Regions from separate parts of the Dactylosporangium sp. NPDC000555 genome, predicted to be linked through region 2. Evidence: riboswitches for the same ligand, from Rfam matches in the RefSeq annotation. Region 2 holds a riboswitch; the other holds the start of a gene.
The links. A riboswitch is a leader RNA that binds a small molecule or an ion and turns the genes downstream of it on or off. The one in region 2 is predicted to bind cyclic di-AMP.
Positions count from the first base shown of each region.

Region 1 (10,227 bases), on a different contig from region 2:
ACCGGGTGGAGAGCCCACGCGCGACCTTGAACGCGCCGCCGTACGGGTCGAGGAGGTCCTCGCCGATGAGGTACGCCCGTTCGTCGCCCGCGAGGACCGTGTGCAGCGCGGCGTTGATGTTCTCGGCGACCCTCATCGGTCGGCCCACTCGGCGGGCGGGCGGGCCGACAGTTCGGCGACGACGCGGGCGACGCGTTCCCGCTGCGCACGGTCGAGATCCGGCGCGGCGGCGGCCACCGCCGGATACCAGTCGGCCAGTGCCGCGACATGGTCGGCGGGACGAGTGTCGTCGCCCTTGCTGTGCGGGCCGAGACGCGGAGTGCGGAACTCGGCGATCAACGGCGCACCGTCGCGCACGCGAGCGACGAGCGGCGCCAGTTTCGCCCGGATTCCGGCCGGGTCGGTCGCCTCGATCAGCGTGTGGGCCAGACCGAACGCGGCCGCACGCCCGGCGATGGTGCCGGCCATGGCGCGTTCGGTCGGCGTCGACTGGGCGATGCCGTTGTGCTCGACCACGACCAGCAGCGGCAGGCGCCACAGCGCGGCGATGTTGAGCGCCTCGTACACGGCGCCCTCGCCCCAGGTGCCGTCGCCGATGTACGCGCACGCGAGCGCACCCGGCTGGTGGCGGCGCAGGTGTAGCGCGAGCCCGGCCGCGATCGGCAGGCTCTCGCCCTGTACCCCGGTCGAGAGGTATCCGCGCCGGTGGATGTGCTGGCTTCCGCCGACGCCGTGGCACACGGCGCCCGCCCGGCCCATGATCTCGGCCAGCAGTCCCTCCGGGTCGTCGAACCGCGCGAGGTAGTGGCCGTGGCCGCGGTGGTTGCTCAGCACGTGGTCGTCCGGTTGGAGCAGGCCGCTCACGGCCACGGGCACGTACTCCTGGCCGAGGCAGGTGTGCGTGGTTCCGGATAGTTCGCCGCGCGCGAACAGGTCGAGCAACGCCGTCTCGAAATGCCGGATGAGCAGCATCGTCGCCCGGTCGGCGGCGAGCCGGTCGGACGCGTCGGCGGACGCGAGCCGGTCGAGCGCGTCAGCGGGCGCCGGCGGCATCTAAGACTCCGTTGACCGTCGGGTAGTCGAAGAACGTGTCGATGTCGATGTCGAGGCCGAGCGTCTTGCGCATCCGCGCGATGATCTGCGTCGCGGTCAGCGAGTCGCCGCCCAGGTCGAACAGGTCGTCATCGGGGCCGATGGCCTGGTTGCCGAACACGTCGCGCCAGATGGCCAGGACCGGCTCGACGAGCTCACCGCCGTGCACCGATGCCGGCGCGGAGGCTCGCGCCTCGACCGCGACGGGCGGTGCGGATGTGCTCGAGGCGAACAAGTCGCGCAGTCGAGTCTCCGGGGCGAGCGCGACCCGGGTGAGCACCCCGCACAAGTCCTCGGCCAACCGTGCGGCGACCGGCGCCGCCGCGGCCGAGTAGCGCAGCCTCGCGGTGACTGTCGTGCCGTCGTCGACTGCCTGAAGTTGCAGGTCGCCGCGCACGCTGCCGGCGAATGCCAGCCAGTCGACGTCCGCCGGTACGCCGTCGAATCGTGGCGCGGCGCCGCCCCGGCGGTAGCTGACGGACACGGGCGCCACCGCGGCGTGCGGCCGCAGCCGGCGCACCGCACGGGCCAGCGGCACCGACCGGTGCGGGTACATCGCGCGGAGCGCGGCTCGCAACTCGGCGGCGAACTGCGCGAACGAGGAGTCCGGGTCGGGCTGTGAGTCGACAGGAAGTTCGGTCGCGTACGAGCCGATGGTGCCGACCAGACCGGGCTCCCGGGTGGACAGGTCGACGCCGGTCGTGACGCGCGGGTTGCCGTACCCGCTGATCGTCGCGTGGATCGCGGCCAGCAGCGTCTCGAACCGGGTCAGCCCGGGTAGGTCGGGTACGGGCGGCTCGAACGCGTGCACCTGCCCGGCCCCGTGGTGGCGCCCGGTGAGGACGTGGTCGCCGACGACCACGGGCAGCGGCTCCGCCCACCGGCCGGACCAGTACTCAGCCGCCGCGGTCCGGCCCTCGGCCAGCCGTGCCGTGTCGGCGGCAAGCTCGTCCGCGGCGGTGCGGGGCAGCGGAGCCGGGATCTCACCCGCGTAGAAGGCGGCCAGTTCGCGCAGCAGCACCTCCTTGGAGTGTCCGTCGAAGACCAGATGGTGCGCCGTGATCATCAGCGTCCGGCCGAACAGTGCGAACCGGACCAGCGGCCCTTCGGCGAGGTCGAACGGTCGCGCGATCTCCTCGTCGACCGACTCGTCCGGCCCGGCCACGCGCAGCCCGGGGGCGCAGGCCCGCGTGAGGTAGGCGACGCCGTCGCGGTCGACGATCGCGCTGGACAGCAGCGCATGCCGTTCGACCACGGCCGCGCAGGACTTGGCCAGGAGCGCGACATCCGGATCGTGAGCGAACGTGACGACCAGCGGCATGTGGTAAGCGGTTGGGGCGGCGCTGGACACGGCGACCCACATGCCGTGCTGAACCGCGGATGCCTGGATCATGTCAGGCTCCTTCGCAGGGATCGTTTGTCGACCTTGCCGCCGCGGTTGCGCGGTAGCTTGTCCATGACGTGGACGCGGGAGGGGATCTCGTGTGGCGCGAGGCGGTCGGCGAGGAACGCCCGTAGCGCCTGCGGGGTCAGCGCCGCATCGCCGCCGATTACGATCGCGGCGGCCAGCTCGACGCCGAGCACCTCGTGCGGCAGCCCGACAACGGCGGCGTCGGCTACCGCCGGATGCTCGTGGATGGCCGCCTCGATCTGGAGCGTCGACACCCGGTGGGCGCCGGTCTTGACCAGGTCGCCGTCCCGCTCGACGAGGTACAGATAGCCGTCGGCGTCCACGTGGCCGATGTCGCCCATCCGGACCCAGCCGTCCTGGAACGCGGCGGCGCTGGTCGCCGCGTCGCCGAAGTACGTGCGTGTCGGGGCGGGCGAGCGCATCCAGACGGCGCCGATCTCGCCGGGCGCGCAGGGTTGCCCGGCGTCGTCGAGGACGCGTACGCCGCCGCCGGCGATCGGCCGGCCCACGCTGTCCGGGCGCTCCGGGTCGTACGTCATGGCGGTCTGCGCCGGGGCGGCCTCGGTCGAGGTGTAGTAGTTGACGATCGTCGCGTTCGGGAACGCGGCCACGAGGCGGGCGGCGACCGGCGCCGGCAGCGGCGCGGCGGCCGACCCGAGCAGCCGCACGCTGCTCAGGTCATGGCCCTCGGCCACGGTGAGCAGCTCCATGGCCATGGCCGGGACCACGAACACCGTGCCGGCGGACCAGCGTGCGATGGCGCGGGCGAAGCGCAACGGTGTGAACCGCGGCAGCGTCACCACGGCGGGGTGGGCGAGCAGCGCGTTCATCAGCATGATCTGGGCCGCGTTCGTGCCGATCGCGAACGCGTGCAACAGGTGGCGCGAGTGACGGAACGGCCGGTGCCGGGCGCCTGAGGAGTACGTGACGTTGGCGTGGCTCGCGGCGACGCCCTTGGGCCGTGCCGTCGTGCCGGACGTGTACAGGATCTGGGCCAGACCGTGCGGTGTGGACCGGTCCTCGCCGCATCGCGAGCCGGCGCCGTCGTCGACGGCGTGGGTCCATCCGCCGGGCCAGCCGGGCGCGCCGCCCGCGTGCACAAGCCCGGCGGCACCGCAGTCGGCGAGCACGTGCGCCAGTTCGGCGGGTGCCGCGTCGTCGGAGATCGGCACGGCGACCGCGCCCAGGCGTTGCACCGCCACGTACGCGACCGCGTAGTCGAGCCATTCGGCGGATCCGAACCGCAGGCCGACGCGATCGCCTGGCGCGACGCCGCGCTGCCGCAGCCGCTCGGCGAGGTCGGCCGCACGGCGCTGCCAGGAGCCGAACGTCAAGGAGCCGATGCCGTCAACGACCAGTGCCTCGCGGTCCGGCTCCGAGGTGGATCGGTCGGCGAGGAGGCGTGGAACCGTTGTCGGAGCCGCATGCACAGCCACGGCAACAGGGTTGCATGATCAGAGTCGGCCTGCAATATTCTCATCAATAGACTTTAGAAACTGGACGGGAACGGGAATGAACTCGACTCGACGTGGGCCGCTGACATGCGCGCAGCGTGAGTGGTTCATGGACGTCGGCATCGACGCGGACTCGCCGTGGTCGTACGCAACGAACTTCACGAGCGTGGTCAACGGCGCCGGCGCACCGCTGGGTGTCGTGCTGGCGGCGGTCGGTGACCTGCTCGATCGGCACGAGGGGCTGCGGACCCTCCTGCCCACGACCGACCCGGGCCGTCGCGAGCAGCACGTTCTCCCGGCGGCGGAGCGGCTCGGCGAGGTGGTGCGCGTCGCGCCTGCCGGTCCGGAAGCGGACCAGGCGATCGCGGCGGCCACGGCCACGGCGTTCCGGCTCGGGGAGCAACAGCCGGTGCTCTTCGTGCTGGAGGTCGCCGCCGGCACCGCGCAGCGGATCGGCATCGTCGTCGACCACACCGCGGTCGACGGATGGGGCATGCGGGTGCTCCGCAGCGACTTCTTGCAGGCCTTGCGCAGTCGCATGAGCGGACATCCGGCGTTCGACGGCCAGCCCGTGCCGGAGCAGCCCGTGGAAACGGCCGAGTGGGAGATGTCCGAACCGGGCCGGGCCTATGCCGAGCGTGCCGAGGCGTACTGGCGGCGCCAGCTGGGCGCGCTGCGCGACGGGCTGTCCGGCTGGCGCCCGAGCGGCGGGACGGCGCCGGCGGAACCGGTGCTCCAGTCCCGGTGGCTTGCCTCGGCGCGCGCCGCCCGAGCCGCACAGACCGTCGCCACCCGCACCGGCATGCCGGTATCGGCGGTCTACCTGACCGCGTTCGGCTCGGCGATCAGCCTCATCGAGGGTTCGCCGTGCGCCGGCATCCGTTCACTCGCCGCGAACCGGCTGTCGGCGGGCACGCAGGCGTCGGTTCGCAAGGCGGTCATGCCGGTGCCCGTCCTCGTGCCGGGGACCGGCGACCTGGCCGCGCGACTGGCCGCCACGGCCAGCAACCAGTTGCATGGCCACCGCTTCGCCAACATCGACCCGGCGCGGGCCGTGGCGATCAGCGGCGAAGTCCTCGGCGGACTGGCCGAGACGGGCGCGGCCATGGCGCGATTCAACTACATCGACGCATCCATCGTGGGCAGCGCGGCGAACAGCCGTTCACTCGGCGCCGAGGCCATCCCGTTCACTGATCCAGCCGTGCAGGACCGGATCACCGAACAGCCCGACCGGCCCGGCGGGTCGCGGTACATCCTGTCGGTCCAGCACCGGCCGGCCGCGGCGCTGATGACCATCGGCTGTCACGAGGACACGGCGTGGGCGCCGGCGGCCGGCGACATGCTCCGGCATGTCGAGGACGTGCTGGTGCGCGCGTCCGAGTAGGTCCGCCGCGACGAAGGGTCAGCCGGCGTGCTGTGCGTCGGGCGGCGAGACCCACTGCACGAGCTGGTAGATCACGCCGTTGGGATCGGCCGTCTGGAAGTAGCGCTCTCCCCATGGCTCGGTCTCGATCGGAGTAACGATCTCGACCCCCTCCTGCCGCAGCCGCGCGTAGTCGGCGTCGATGTCATCGACGGTGAACACGACCAGCAGCCCATCGGCGCGGCCGGCGGCCGACGCCGGCTTGAACGTCGGCAGCCCGGTGCGCAGGTAGATGAGGTTGAACCCCGCCTCGGGATGGGCCAGGGAGCAGAACCCGTCGGCAGCCATCGCCTCGGTGAACCCGAGATGCCGCCGCACCCAGGAGGCGGAGGCCTGGACGTCGGGGACGTTGAGCGAGATGGCGGACTCGGTGATGGGCATGCGGTGAGCTCCTGTCGACTCGGTGGGGACGCTCGCGGTTACATTATACAAAGTACACCGTACGGCGTACAATGAAAGTGTGGCAGAATCATTCCCGTGACCCAGAACCGCACCGGATCAGGTGAGCCCAGCCGCACGCTCGCCCTGCTGTGGGGAGAGCCGTCCGAGACGGCGCGGCGCAAGGGGCCGGCCCGATCGCTGACCATCACGCAGGTCGTCGACGCCGCGCTCGCGCTCGCCGACGAGCAGGGCCTGACCGCGGTCACCATTCGCGCGGTGGCCGAGCGGGTCGGGGTCTCGACGATGTCGGTCTACACCTACGTGCCCGGCAAGCCCGAGCTGCTCGACCTGATGGTGGACGCCCGCTACGCACGGATGACCCGCGCCGCGTGGGCCGGGCAACCGTGGCGCGAGCGGCTCACCGCGGTGGCCGAGGCCAACCGGGATCTGCTCACCGCCCACCCCTGGCTCACCGAGGTCGCCGCCCTGAGCCGCCCCCCGCTCGGACCGGGCGTGATGGCCAAGTACGAGCACGAGCTCGCCGCGTTCGACGACACCGGGCTCTGCGACGTCGACATCGACGCCGCCCTGACCTACCTGCTCGGGTTCGTGCAGTCCCACTGCCGATCGGCCCACGACGCCGCCCGGGCCGCGACCGACACCGCGATGAGCGACGCCGACTGGTGGGCCGCCAACCTACCCGTGCTCGCCCGCGCCCTCGACCCGCACACCTATCCCCGCGCCGCCCGCATCGGCTCCGCCGCCGGCGAAGCGCAGGGCAGCGCGTGGCAGGCCGACCGCGCCTGGACCTTCGGCCTCGAACGCACCCTCGACGGCCTCGCCGCCCTCATCGACAACGCCGGCTGAGGCCGGCACGCTGTGTGGGTCAGCCGGGTCGGCGGTATCCGGTGATGGGCCGGCCTTCGAGTTTGGCCATGCGCACGTAGTCGCCTGTGGTCGGGGCGTGGACCATCCAGCCGCCGCCGACGTAGATGCCCACGTGGTGCAGGTCGCTGTGGAAGAACACGAGGTCGCCGGGGCGCAGGTCGGCGCGCGCGACGGCCTTGGTGTCGTCCCACTGCCATTTGGTGTAGTGGCGCAGCTTGACGCCGGCGGCGGCCCAGGCGGTGAGGGTGAGGCCGGAGCAGTCGTAGCCGTTGGGGCCGGTCGCGCCCCAGACGTAGGGCTTGCCGATGAGGTCGCAGGCTTTCTTCGCCGCGGTACCGCCGGGGCCACCGATGTAGTCGACGGGGCAGGCGACGGGCTTGAGGGTGCCGGTGGCGCCGCTGCTGCCGTACACCTGCTGGCGCAGCTTCTGCAGCTCGGTGAGCTTGCCCTCGATCTGGGTCTTCTTCGCCGCGAGGTCGGCGTCCTGCGTGGTCTGCTGGGCGATGAGCGTGTCCAGGGTGTGCTTGTCGCCGGCGAGCTTGTCCCGGGCGGCGGCGACGCCCTGGATCTCGGCGTGTTGGTTGCGGGCGATCGCGTTGACCGTTGCGAGCTGGTCCAGCAGGTCGGTCGGGGTGTTGCCGCGCAGCAGCGCGTCGAGCGTGGTGATCCGGCCGATCTTGTACTGCTGCACGGCGATGTCGCTGACGCGGCCCATGGCGGCGTCGACCTGGGCCTCCAGCGGCTTCAGCTGTTGCTGCAGGGCTGCGGCCTTGGCCCGGTTCTCCTTGAGCTGGGAGTGGACCTGGTTGTACTGCTCGATGGTGGGTTCGAGCTGGTTCCACATGTCGTCGATCTGCTTTTCCAGCTCCGCCGGTGTCGGCTCGGCCTGCGCGGTCCCGGTGCCGGCCAGCAGCAACGCGATCGCGGCGAGGACCGCGACGACGATACGAGCCGGCATCCGGCTCGGCGGCATCGCCGGGGCGCCGGAGGTGCGGAAGGCAGGGACACGTCGCGGGCGGCGTGGCGGCACGTGCAACAGGCTCCTCGACTCGGCGGCGCCAGACGTCCGCGCCGACCGGAGGTGATCGGCGCCGGCGCCGGGCCGCAGCCGACCTTACGCACTGGCCCCATCGAGCACAAGGCTGCTTCCTATGATCGATAGGAGATGGCACTCATCGATTGCGCAACCTTCTTCCAGGTAGCGGGCATTGGCAGGGCTGGTGGCCTTGAGTAACGTCTTGGCTCGCCTGACCCGGTTCGTGCTCACAACAGGTGGCGCCGGGACGGGCCCGCTGAGTCGTGCATGCACGAGCCGGGGACCCACCGCAAGTCTGGGGTGAATCCGCGGGCCGATGGCCTGTGGTAGGGCGACCTTCGCGCCCGAATCCGTCAGCTAACCCGGTAGGCGGATGCGTAAGGAGATATGCCTGTGCACAGCCGGCGCAACCCCCACCGCAGACGTCTTTGCCAGCCGCGGACTTGCTCGGCTGCACGCCGATCGGCGTAGCCGGTTTCCGCTGAGCGGCGGGCGGCCCGCTGCCCTGCCGTGTGTGGCCTTCGGACCGCCGCTCGCGAGCACCGCTGAAGCCTTGTGCCATCACACGCCCAGCACGCTGCGGGCGTGGCAGTACACGCTGTCCTGTGCGTGATCCCGCACCTGGCGTTGACCGATGCTGCCGCCCCGGGCCGGAGCCTTGGAGAGTCGCTATGAATCCTGTACGTGTATGTTGGCCGCGCGTCGCCGTGATCTCGTGTGCCCTGCTCGCCGCGGCCGCCGCGGCCGGCATCGTGCTCGGCCGGCTCGGCGATCCGCCGTCCGTCGGCGCCGCTTCGGCCGGCACGGCGCTGACGACCCAACAGCCGGCGGCGGAGCAGGGTGCGGACCAGCCCACCGATGACGCGCCCGCGCCGGCGCCGTCGACGAAGGTCCTCGACTACGAGTTCCAGTTGCAGCCCAACTTTTACTACTGCGGGCCGGCCGCGACCCGGATCGCGCTCACGGCGGCCGGTCACGCCATCAGCCAGGACCAGGCGGCTGCCATGCTGGGCACGACCACCAGCGGGACGGATTCGGCTCTGGACACCACCCGGGCGCTCAACAGCGTGCTCGGCCACGGCAGGACGGTGTACCAGACCAGAGAGATCCCGGCCTACCCGGCAACCTCGGCCCAGGCGGCTCAGCTCCAGGCGGACGTGGTGAACACCATCGGCAGCGGCCGGGCCATTGTCGCCAACATCGCCGGGCATCTCACCGACGACGCCGGTGTCGTCCACGCTTACGAGGGCGGGCACTACCTCACCCTCGTCGGATACCGGGACGACGGCAACACGGTGAAGATCGCCGATCCGGCCAACCCCAGCGGCGACGGCACCTACTGGGTGAGCACCCCCAAGCTGGCCGATTGGATCTCCCAGCGTGGCTACTCGTATTGAGCGCCGGCACGGTCTGCGATCACCGGCCGGCAACGGTGCACGATCGTGGTGGCGGGATCTCCTGGGACCCGCCCTGGCGTCCGGCATGCTGGTCGTCGTCGCGATGTGGGCGGCCGGGGGAGGACTGCACGGGCTCGGCGATCTGGCCGCCGGCGCCACATCGATCGGCCGGCTGACCGGCCTGCTCTCGGCCGACCTGCTGCTCGTCCAGGTCCTGCTGATGGCGCGGGTACCGGTCATCGAACGCGCCTACGGCCAGGACCGGCTGACCCGCTGGCACCGGCTGATCGGGTTCGCGTCGTTCAACCTGATGCTCGCCCACATCGTGCTGATCACCGTCGGGTACACCTGGACCCTCCACGTGTCATTGGCGCACCAGGCGTGGGAACTGCTCACCGGCTACCCCGGGATGTTGCTGGCGACCGCCGGCGCCGTCGCGCTGGTCCTGGTCACCGTCACCTCGATCCGCGCGGCGCGGCGTCGGCTGCGCTACGAGTCGTGGCACCTGCTGCACCTGTACGCCTACCTCGGCGTGGGCCTGGCCCTGCCGCACCAGCTGTGGACCGGGGCCGACTTCACCACCTCGCCGGCCGCCCGGCTGTACTGGTGGAGCGCCTACGGCATCTGCGCCGGCGCGGTCGTCGTCTTCCGGCTCGGGCTGCCCGCCTGGCGCACGCTGCGGCACCGGCTCGAAGTCGACAAGGTCGTCGCCGAGGCGCCCGGGGTGTACTCGATCCATCTGCGCGGTCGCGGCCTGCGGCGGCTGCCGGCCCGCGCCGGTCAGTTCTTCCAGTGGCGTTTCCTGACCGGCCGGGGCTGGAGCCGCGCCCATCCGTACTCGCTGTCGGCCGCGCCCGGCCCGGACCGGCTGCGCATCACCGTGAAGGCCCTGGGCGACGGCAGCCGGGCCCTGGCCGAACTGCGGCCCGGAACCAAGGTGCTCATCGAGGGGCCGTACGGCCGGCTCACCGCCGAGCGGCGCACCGCCCGCTGCCTCACGATGATCGCCTCCGGCGTGGGCATCACCCCGTTGCGCGCGCTGCTGGAAGAGCTGCCCTACGCCGCGGGCGAGGCGACGCTGCTCTACCGTGCCCGGGCCGATCCCGACGTACTGTTCCGCGACGAACTGGATCGCCTGGCCGACG
Region 1 is NZ_JBEPDB010000013.1:130,725-140,951, forward strand. It holds gene ABT297_RS11700 (alpha-ketoacid dehydrogenase subunit beta) at 1-136, opposite strand, end outside; gene ABT297_RS11705 (thiamine pyrophosphate-dependent dehydrogenase E1 component subunit alpha) at 133-1,053, opposite strand; gene ABT297_RS11710 (condensation domain-containing protein) at 1,034-2,485, opposite strand; gene ABT297_RS11715 (class I adenylate-forming enzyme family protein) at 2,482-3,939, opposite strand; gene ABT297_RS11720 (condensation domain-containing protein) at 3,950-5,341, shown strand; gene ABT297_RS11725 (VOC family protein) at 5,360-5,761, opposite strand; gene ABT297_RS11730 (TetR/AcrR family transcriptional regulator) at 5,858-6,628, shown strand; gene ABT297_RS11735 (C40 family peptidase) at 6,648-7,607, opposite strand; cyclic di-AMP (ydaO/yuaA leader) riboswitch at 7,930-8,072, shown strand; gene ABT297_RS11740 (C39 family peptidase) at 8,393-9,082, shown strand; gene ABT297_RS11745 (ferredoxin reductase family protein) at 9,066-10,227, shown strand, end outside.
Region 1: linked by a shared signal. The riboswitch ahead of ABT297_RS11740 (C39 family peptidase) and the one ahead of ABT297_RS05505 (hypothetical protein) in region 2 are both predicted to bind cyclic di-AMP.

Region 2 (10,227 bases):
CATCGGCCGCGCTGCCGGGCCGCCCTCATGTACCGCCACGCCGAGGGGCGAGGCTCACGAACCGACCAGGGGCGGGCGGATCACGCTAGAACTCCTCCCAGGTGCGGGGGTCCTGCTTGACCGGGACGCCGGTGTCGAGGGCGTCGATCGCGGCCATGCCGCCGGCGGTCAGCTCGAAGCCGAACAGGTCGGCGTTGGTGCGCTGGCGGTCCGGGCTGCCGGAGTGCGGGACCACGGTGACATCGCGTTGCAGCAGCCAGCGCAGCACGATCTGGGCGCTGGTGACGCCGAGCCGGCCGGCGATCGCCGTCACCGACGGGTGGTCGAGGATGCCGGTGTTGCGCTCCAGCGGGCTCCACGCCTGGACCACGGTGCCGGTCCGCTGTACCGCGGCGACGAGCTCCGGCCGCGGATGCGAGGGAGAGACCTGCAGCTGGTCGACGGCCGGCTGGATGCCGGTCTCGGCCACGACGGCGTCGAGGTGCTCCGGCAGGAAGTTCGACACGCCCAGCGAGCGGATCAGGCCCTCGCGCCGCAGCTCGGCCATCTCGGCGTACGACTCCACATAGCGACCGACCGCGGGCAGCGGCCAGTGGATCAGGTAGAGGTCGACGTACTCCAGGCCGAGGCGCTCCAGCGAGCGCTCCAGCCCGGCCCGGGTGGAGCCGCGGCCCTGGTCGCTGCCGCGCAGCTTGGTCGTGACGAAGAGCTCGGCGCGGGGCAGGCCCGACTCGCGCACGGCGGCGCCGACGGCATCCTCGTTGTCGTACGACGCTGCGGTGTCGATCAGGCGGTAGCCGGACCCGATCGCGGCGAGGATCGCGTCCGTGGCGCGGCGGCCCTTGAGCGGGTAGGTGCCGTAGCCGACGACGGGCATGTCGAGGCCGGAGTTCAGCTTCACCGACGGGATGCTCATGCCCCAACACTAGGCCCGGCTCGTAGGAGGGCGACGGACAAGATGACAGGCCGGGTGACAGCGCTCGGTGAGCATACCGGTGCATCGGGTGGGATCCCGGTGCTGTGGTTGGCCGAGGCGGAAGCCGCCCAGTATGGTCGGGTCGTCTGCTCGGTCGACGTGCGCCGATCACGGTGCCGCCGGGTGGGCGCCGTCGAGCCGCACCGCCGAGTCGCACAGCGCACCTCGGCATCGCGGGCCGGGGACCCACGCAGTCCTTGGGGTGTATCCGTGACCGAGTCACGGTAGGGCGAATCCTCCCGTCCGAACCCGTCAGCTAACCCGGTAGGCGGCACCGGAAGGAGAACTGTTCGTGCCGCATCTCCATGCTCCGACAGCGGCCGCCCGCCGCCATGCTCAAAGACGGGTGAACGCCAGGACGTAGCGCCTGGCCGCGCTCCAACGCTGATCGACGCCCAATCGTCGCGCGACACCGGCCGAGCCGGGGGGTCGCGCCGATACCACGCGCCCTCTCCCGTGCGGAGTCCCTTGCACGCCCGCTCCGGCGTGCGCTTCGCCGTGCGCTGATTCGCGCCGTATTCCCGTGCCGTCTTCTCGTGCCGTCTTTCTCGCGCCTTCTTCCCGCGCAGCCGTTCCCGCGCCGTTCCGTTTCGCGCGCTGACGCCGCGGCGCCCTGCCGTGCGCCCAGATCGCGCCGTCTTCGATGAGGAATCGCTTACGTGAAGTCACTACCGCGCCAGTTCCAGTCCAGATACCGGCTGGTCAGCCTGCCCGTGCGAACCGGGGCCGTGTCCGCCGTCGTGCTGTCCGCGACGCTGTTCGCCACGGGTTCCGCCGGCCGGCCGCCGGCCGTGCACCCGCCGGTCGCGGCCGCCGCGTCCGCTTATGCGTACGACGCGGCGCTCGTGTCGCCGTTGCTCGACGGCACCGCCGCCGTCCCGGCGGCCGAGGCGCCGCCCGCCGCGTCCGCGACCACGCCGGCCATGCCGATCATGCCGGCCGCGCCAACCACGCCAACCACGCCGACCGGGCCGACCGGGCCGGCCATGCCACAGCCACCGCGCCCGGTCGCCGGGCTCGACCAGACCCAGATGAACAACGCCGTGACGATCGTGCGGCAGGGCCGCGCCCAGGGGCTGCCCACCAGGGCACTCGTCGTCGCCGTCGCCACCGCGATGCAGGAGAGCGACCTGTACAACGTCGCCAGCCGCGCCGTGCCCGCCTCGCTGAAGCTGCCGCACGAGGGCGTCTCGCAGGACCACGACTCGGTCGGGCTGTTCCAGCAGCGCGCGAGCCAGGGCTGGGGCACCGTGCCCGAGCTCATGAACCCGGTCCACTCGGCGATGCTGTTCTACAAAGCGCTGACCCGGGTCAAGGGCTGGCAGAACATGAGCGTGACGGCCGCCGCGCAGGCGGTGCAGCGCTCGGCGTTCCCGGGGGCGTACCAGAAGCACGCCGCCCGGGCCGAAAAGGTCGTGGCGGCCATCGACTGACCGCCCGCCCGTCGCGCGCCGCCGCGGCGCTCAGCGCGGCGCGGTGGTCGCGCGGCGGGCCAGCGCGACAAGCTCGGCGACCGAGGCGGGCGACGGGGAGGCCAGGTCCAGGGCGAGCAGCGCCTGGGAGAGCAGCTCCTCGGCCTGGCGGCGGCACCAGTCGCGGGCGCCGGACTGCTCGATCGTCTTCGCCGTGCGCTCGGCGTCGGCGTCGCTGAGCCGGCCCCGGCCGTCGAACAGCCCGGTCAGCTCGTCGGCGCCGGCCGCGATCGCCGCGGCGACGGGCAGCGAGCGCCGGCGGCGGCGCAGGTCCGGGTACGCCGGCCGGCCCGGGCCGTCGTCGGCCCAGATGCCCAGCAGGTCCTCGGTGAACTGCACGGCGAGGCCCAGCCGGACGCCGAACAGGCGCAACCGCTCGACCTGGGCCGCCTCGCCGCCGCCGGCCACGGCGCCGAGCGCGCAGGCGCAGCCGAACAGCGCGCCGGTGCGCTGCTCCACCATCGCCAGGCAGTCGCGCAGCAGGTCGGTGCGCTCCTCCGCGGCGGAGTCCGGGCGGGTCTCGCGCAGCGCGAGCGAGGCGTGCTGGCCGTGCAGGAGCTCCTGCACGGTATCGCCCAGGATGCGCATCATGACCCGGTCCGGCCCCGGCTGTCCGGAGCGCTGCCGCAGCCGGCCCGGCGCGATGTGCGTGGGGTCACCGGTGGCCACGACGTCGAACGCGAGCGCCAGCAGGGCCTCGCCGCCCAGCGCCGCCGGCTGGGTGCCGACCACGCTCCACGCGGCCCCGTCGGAGCGCCCGTCGACCAGGTCGCGGCGGATCGCCGCCCAGTGGTGCATGAGCTCGACGGCGACGGCGGAGGGCACCGCGTCGTGCGGGTCGCCGCCGACCGCTGCCGCGCACACCAGGGTGAGCGCGCTGCGCAGCGACGCGCCCGGCGCGTCACGGCCGGAGTGCCAGCCCAGCTGCAGCTCGGCGACCTCGCGGGACGGCTCGGGCAGCCGGTCGATCGCCGCGCGCAGCGGCGGGCCGACGAGGCCGCCGGACCAGCGCAGGACGTCGTCCGTGGTCCGTAGCACGATCACCATCAGCCGCGCCACCCAACCCGTCTCACCGGGCGCCCCATGCGCACGCACGCCGTCACCGGACTCGCACCACCCATCGCATCGCACCTGACAGATCTGGCCGCGTCGATGCGGCGCCAAGGACCTGGTCAAGTATGCCGAAGCGACCGGCCGCGCACGGCGAAAACGGCGATGGCGGGCGGATGTGGCGAGGACGGTTGCCGCCCGTCTGGTGCGTGTCGCGCGAAGTTCCGCGTGTCGTCCCGCATCGGCACGCCGTCCACTATGGAGCGTGTGCGGCCACCGCCTGCCGGAGTGCCGGATCCGGCGTGGACCCCACGGCCGGCGGCCGGTGCCGGAACACGTCCCAGGCGGCCTTCCAGCCGGCCCCGACCTCTCTGGTCCCGTTGTACCAGATCGTCACCTGCTGGCAGCCCCGGCAGCCGGCCGGCACGCCCCTCGCGTCGACGCCGACACCCCTGCAGAGGGTGACCGCACGGTACAGATGCGCGTCCTGACTGACCAGGAGCGCGCGGTCGACGCCGTACACGTCGTGAGCGCGCCGGCACGTGTCGTAGGTGTCCAGTCCGTACGGGTCGAGCACCAGCCGAGCCGGGTCCACACCCCGCGCCGCGAGGTAGTCGCGCATCACCTCGACCTCGTTGCCGGAGCCGCCGTGCGCGTCGCCGGAGATCAGCAGCACCTTCACCTTGCCGGAGGAGATCAGCGCCGCCGCCGCGTCGAGCCGGTTGCGCAGGAACGACATCGGGTCCTTGCCGCCGTTCTCGAGCTGGGCGCCGAACACGATCGCCACGTCCGCCGCCGGGGCGCGATCGGCCGGGACGACCCGGCCGGAGGCTCCGGCGCGGATCCAGGCCGTCGGCACGAGCACCAGGGCGGCCAGGAGGACGGCGGCGACCGTCAGGCGGAGCAGGGCGCGCCGGCGGCGGCGCCGGTCGTCGGGCAGGCGCCCGGAGAGCCCAAGCGTGGCGATCATCACCCAGCGCCGGCGGTACCACGGGGCGACAAGCGGCCGTTGCGGCCCGGACTCGATCGGCATGGGCGCAGCATGGCACGGCCCGGCGACTCGCCGCCGTCCCGCGAGTCGTAAATTGTCGGTGCCACGAGGCAGGATGTAGGCGTCGGACCGGTGGGAGGTGGGGGTTGGCCGGCAAGATCAAGGACGAGGACATCGCCCTGGTCCGGGAGCGCACGTCGATCGAGGACGTGATCTCCGAGCATGTCACGCTGCGCTCGGCGGGCGGTGGCAACCTCAAGGGCCTGTGCCCGTTCCACGACGAGAAGACCGCCTCGTTCAACGTCTCGCCCACCCGGAACGTGTATTTCTGCCACGGCTGCGGCGCCGGCGGCGACGCCATCAAGTTCCTGATGGACCACGACCACCTGAGCTTCGTCGAGTCGGTCGAGCGGCTCGCCGCGCGGGCCGGGCTGCAGCTGCGATTCGTCGAGGCCGGCAGCGCCCCGATCCGCCCCGCCGGGCAGAAGCAGCGGCTGATCGCCGCGCACGCCGAGGCCGCCCGGTTCTACGCCGAGCGGCTCGGCACGCCCGGTGCCCGCCCCGCCCGCGAGTTCCTGGCCCAGCGCGGGTTCAGCAAGGAGGCCGCCGAGCGCTACGGGTGCGGGTTCGCCCCCGACGGCTGGGACCACCTGAGCAAGCACCTGCGCCAGAAGGGTTACTCCGCGCAGGAGCTGACCACCGCCGGCCTGTCCCGCGAGGGGCGCTCCGGCGGGCTCATCGACCGGTTCCGCCGCCGGCTGGTGTGGCCGATCAAGGACATCTCCGGCGACGTGATCGGTTTCGGCGCGCGGCGGCTGTTCGACGACGACGACGGCCCGAAGTATCTCAACACGCCCGAGACGCCGCTGTACAAGAAGTCGCACGTGCTGTACGGCATCGACCAGGCCAAACGGGAGATCGCCAAGCAGAGCCGGGTCGTCATCGTCGAGGGCTACACCGACGTGATGGCGTGCCACCTCGCCGGGGTGCCGGTGGCGGTCGCGACCTGTGGCACCGCGTTCGGCGCCGACCACATCTCGGTGCTGCGCCGGCTGCTGCTGGACGCCGACGGCTACGGCGGCGAGATCATCTTCACGTTCGACGGCGACGCGGCCGGGCAGAAGGCGGCGCTGCGCGCGTTCGAGGACGATCAGCGCTTCGTCGCCCAGACGTTCATCGCGGTCGGCCCCGACGGCATGGACCCCTGCGACCTGCGCCTGGCCAAGGGCGATGTGGCCGTACGCGACCTGGTCGCCGATCGCCAGCCGCTGCTCGACTTCGCGCTGCGCTCGGTGATCCAGCGCTTCGACCTCGACACCGCCGAGGGCCGCGTCGGCGCGCTGCGGGCGACCGCGCCCCTGGTCGCCAAGATCAAGGACCGCACGCTGCGGCCGGAGTATGCTCGCAAGCTCGCCGGCGACCTCGGCATGGAGCTCGAGACCGTGCAGCGCGCGGTCAACGCGGCCGCCAAGGGCGTCGCCGACCCCGTGCCCGCCCAGCAGCAGCGGCGCATCCTGGCCCCCGACAGCGCTGAGGCGCTGGTCGAGCGGGAGGCGCTCAAGCTGGCGCTGCAGCAGCCGGCGCTGGCCGGCCCGATGTTCGACGCGGTCGGCGCCGACATGTACACGCATCCGATGTATTCGGTCCTGCGCGCCGCGGTCGCCGAGGCGGGCGGCGCGTCCAGCGGCAGCGCCGGCGCGGTGTGGATCGAACAGGTCCGCGAGGCGTGTCTCGACCTGGCCGCCGGCGCGCTGGTCGCGGAGCTGGCGGTGGAGCCGCTGCGCCTGGATGGCGAGCCGGACCCGCGCTACGTCGAGGCGACGATCAACCGCCTCCAGCTGATGGCGCTCAACCGGACCATCGCCGAGCTCAAGTCCAAGCTGCAGCGCATCAACCCGGTGAGCAACGCCGAGGACCACCTGCGGCTGTTCAGCGAGCTGGTGTCGCTGGAGCAGCACGCCCGGGCGCTGCGGGATCGCGGCGCGAGCCGCTGGTGACGCCGGGCCGGCGCCCTCCGGGGACCGCCGCGGCGCTTCCGGTGCCGCCGCGAGCCGCCGTTGGGTCCGAAATGTCCGATCGAAAGGTTAAGACGTGTTGGGCTTTCTGAAGCGGCGGCGGCTGCCCGCCGACAAGCGCCCCAAGCTCGGCCCCGACGAGCGCGTGGTCGCCTGGGCCGGCGCCACCGGCGACAACGTCGTGGTGGCGACGAACCACGGCCTGTGGCTGCCCGGCGTCGAGCAGCGCCTGAGCTGGCACGAGATCCACAGGGCCACCTGGTCGGGCCGCCAGCTCGCCGTGGTCGCGGCGCGCGAGCTGCCGGTCGGCGACGAGGAGTACGCCGTGATGGCCGACCTGCCGCCGCTGGTCCTCACCCTGCTCGACCCCGACAGGGTGCCCGACCAGGTCCGGGTGCGGGTCAACAAGTCGATCGCGCACACCTCGCACCACCCGCTCGACGAGATCACCGGCGTGCGGGGCGGCGTGCGGGTCGTGGGGCGGCGCGTCCCCGGCGTCAACGGGCTGTGCTGGACGGTCCGCTACGACGAGGGCGTCGACCCGGCGGCGACGGGTGTGGCCGAGCAGACGCACGAGCTGGTCGCCTGGGCGAGATCCAGCATCGGTACCGCCCCTTAGGGCTTGCTCGCCGCCGGCACTCGGCGACGGGATCGGAACAGGCGCACGAGCACCGCGACGACCAGGGCCACGTCGAGGAACGCGCCCGGCAGCTTGGTCTTCGTGGCCAGGCCCAGGCTGTCCGGCAGGGTCAGGAACGGCAGCGCCACGACCGCGACGTGCACGCCGGTGCGCAGCCTGCCGGTCAGGTGCGTGCCGGCGAGCACCGCGATGCCGGCGAGCGCGTACCAGGCGTAGAACACCGGCCCGAGCACGGCCGTGACCAGCAGCGCCACGCCCGCGGCGGTGAGCACCGGGTCGGCGGCCTCCGCCGGCGTGCGGCGCGCCGTGCGCAGCGCCCGCCACCAGAGGTACAGCAGGATCGCGGCGAGGGCGGCGAACCCGAGCGCGCGGGCCACGGCCACCGCGGTGTCGAACGCCGCCGGCCGGCCCGCCGCGCGCAGTACGTAGCCGGTGGCCATGCCCACCCCGGTCGGGATCGACAGCCACTGCTTGAGCTCGGCGGTCGAGCCAAGCGCCCGGACGAAGCCGAGGCCGTGGCCGGTCGCGGCGGCGAGCACGGCGTACGTCAGCAGCATCACCCCCGTGAAGCTCACCGGTGCGCGGCGGCACGGCCCGTTGCCGCGGAACAGCACGAGCAGCACCGCGAAGGGCGCGGCGACCACGGCGGTGACCTTCACGGCAGCGGCGAGCCCGAAGGCGGCGCCGGACAGCCCCGACCGGCCGCGGGTGGCGAACGCGAAGCCGGCCAGCACGAAGCCGGCGAGCAGGATGTCGTTGTGCACGCCGGAGACGACGTGGATCAGCACGAGCGGGCTGGCGGCCAGCGCGGCGTTACCGTCGGTGAGGCGGTGCGCCGCCGCCACGCACAGCACCAGCCCGAGCACCGCGACCAGGCGGAACAGGCCGACGGCGACGACGAGGTGGCCGTGCGCGAGCCAGGCGGCGCCGCCGGAGATCGCGAACCACAGCGGGCCGTAGGGGGTCGGGGTGTCGCGCCACAGCGGCGGTACGTCGGACAGCCAGGTGCAGGGCAGCGCCGACGGACCGTGCTCGTACAGGTTGAACCCGGCATTGAAGAGCTGGCCCTGGCAGGCGTACGCGTACACGTCAAGCGCGCCCATGGGCGGCGCGACCAGCAGCGGAACGCTCCAGATCGCCGCGGTGACGAGCAGCTCGCGGGCGCCGGTGGCGTCGCGCAGGGCCCACCAGGCCCGGGCCAACAGGGCCAGGCCGACGAACCAGACGCAGACGCCGGTCACCCACGCGGCGTCGTGGGGTAACGGCTTGCCGGCCAGGAAACCGCTGGCGGCCAGCAGGGTTGTCGCGGCCAGCCCGAGCCAGCGCGGGTTGAGGCGCACGGAGGCATCGTAATGAGCGTTCAGAATTGTCGTACCCCGGGGCTATGGTCGGGCCGTGGTGAACAACGGGGCATTGATCGCGGCGACCGCGCTGGTCAAGCGGTTCGATGATTTCACGGCGGTCGATGGGATCGACGTGCGGGTGGCGGCCGGCGAGGCATTCGGGTTCCTGGGCCCCAACGGCGCGGGCAAGTCCTCCACGATGCGGATGATCGGGTGCGTGTCGCGCCCGACGAGCGGATCGCTGCGCATCCTCGGCCTCGGCGCGGCGCGGCGCGGGACGGCCCCGCGATCCGGGCGCGGCTGGGAGTCGACCTCGTCGTCGATGAACCGCAGCAGCGAGTTCACGAACCTCGCCTTGCGTTCGGGGGGTGCCGCTGTCCCAGCCGGATGGCTGGAAGTGCTCAGCCCGATATCGGGGTACGGCCATCGTGACCACCTCCGTCGACCTGCATGTACTGGCGGTAGTCGCCGGGAGTGAGACCCACGTACTGGCGGAACAGACGGGTGGCGTGGGAGCGGGAGTGCCAGCCCACTCTCTGCATCGCGGCCGTCACGGTCAGGTCGCTCTCTCGCAAAATGCTTCGCCAGGGCCTCCGCACGGATCATGGTCAAGAACGCCAGCGGGGTCTTGCCATAAGCCTCCACGAACACGCTCCCCAGCCGAGACGGGGACAGGTGCACCTCGGCCGCGAGATACTCCAACGTCCAATGCCGGGACGGATGCTCCCGCAACAGAGCCGCCGCACGGCGGGCTTCAACCCGCTGAACAGGAACGCCGATCCGTCGCGGACGACGATGATCTTCACGCAGTCATACGCCACCGGCCTCACAGCACGATGAACCGTCGAGGTACGGGCAACGAGCGGAGACCATTGCGGAGGCTCGTTGTGCACAGGACGGGAGATGTTCCACGAACCGAGATGGGTGAGCAGTTCTCACAGAAGGTTCTCGCGCAGAGCGTGATGCACAGTGGGGACGGTGGCGCGGAATCCGAGGGCTCGGGCGGTGGCACCGTCGAGTCGTCCGCCCCACGGATTCGCCAGGGGTGCTGCCGAGGGTTCGATGGGCTGATCGACGAGGGCGGCGATTTCGTAGGCGGTCAGCGGGGCGTCGTCCACGATGTTGACGACGTGTCCATCGGTTGCGCCGGTGAGGGCGAGTAGGACGGCGGTGGCGATGTCGCGTTGGTGAACCAGGTGCAGCGCGTGCGCAGGATGCCAGTTCCAGAGCCCGAACAGGCGTGGCGCGTTCTGGAGGTGCTGGTCGCCGTCGCCGTAGACGAACCCGAGCCGCAGCACGCTCCACGTCAACCCGCTCGCCTGTACCTCCCGTTCGGCGAGGATCTTGCTCGCCGGGTACGGCGCGACGGGCGCAAGGTCGTCGTCTTCCCGTCCGGGACGGGGCAGATCATCGGGGTAGACCAGGCTCGTGCTCGCCAGCACGAAGCGCGCGTCGGGCGCGTGAGTGCGGGTGGCGGCGAGCAGGTTGCGGGTGCCTTCGACATTGATCCGCTGGATCGCCTCGGCGTCGGGGCTGCGCAGCAGCGCGGCCAGGTGCACGACGGTCGACACGCCCTCGACGGCGGCGGGAAGGGTGTCGGGTTCGAGGATGTCGCCCTCGACGGGCGTGACGCCGGCCGGGAGCGCATCGGCCTTGCCGGGTCGGATCAGGGCGCGACAATCGTGTCCCGCCGCGACCAGGCGAGGCAGGAGGCGCGCGCCGACGTTGCCTGTGGCTCCG
Region 2 is NZ_JBEPDB010000005.1:13,729-23,955, reverse strand. It holds partial or broken gene ABT297_RS05515 (tRNA-dihydrouridine synthase) at 1-10, shown strand, start outside; gene ABT297_RS05510 (aldo/keto reductase) at 86-916, opposite strand; cyclic di-AMP (ydaO/yuaA leader) riboswitch at 1,111-1,262, shown strand; gene ABT297_RS05505 (hypothetical protein) at 1,636-2,409, shown strand; gene ABT297_RS05500 (polyprenyl synthetase family protein) at 2,440-3,543, opposite strand; gene ABT297_RS05495 (SanA/YdcF family protein) at 3,755-4,531, opposite strand; gene dnaG (DNA primase) at 4,636-6,486, shown strand; gene ABT297_RS05485 (hypothetical protein) at 6,584-7,123, shown strand; gene mptB (polyprenol phosphomannose-dependent alpha 1,6 mannosyltransferase MptB) at 7,120-8,484, opposite strand; partial or broken gene ABT297_RS05475 (ATP-binding cassette domain-containing protein) at 8,540-8,835, shown strand; gene ABT297_RS05470 (AraC family transcriptional regulator) at 8,889-9,029, opposite strand; gene ABT297_RS05465 (NAD-dependent epimerase/dehydratase family protein) at 9,423-10,227, opposite strand, start outside.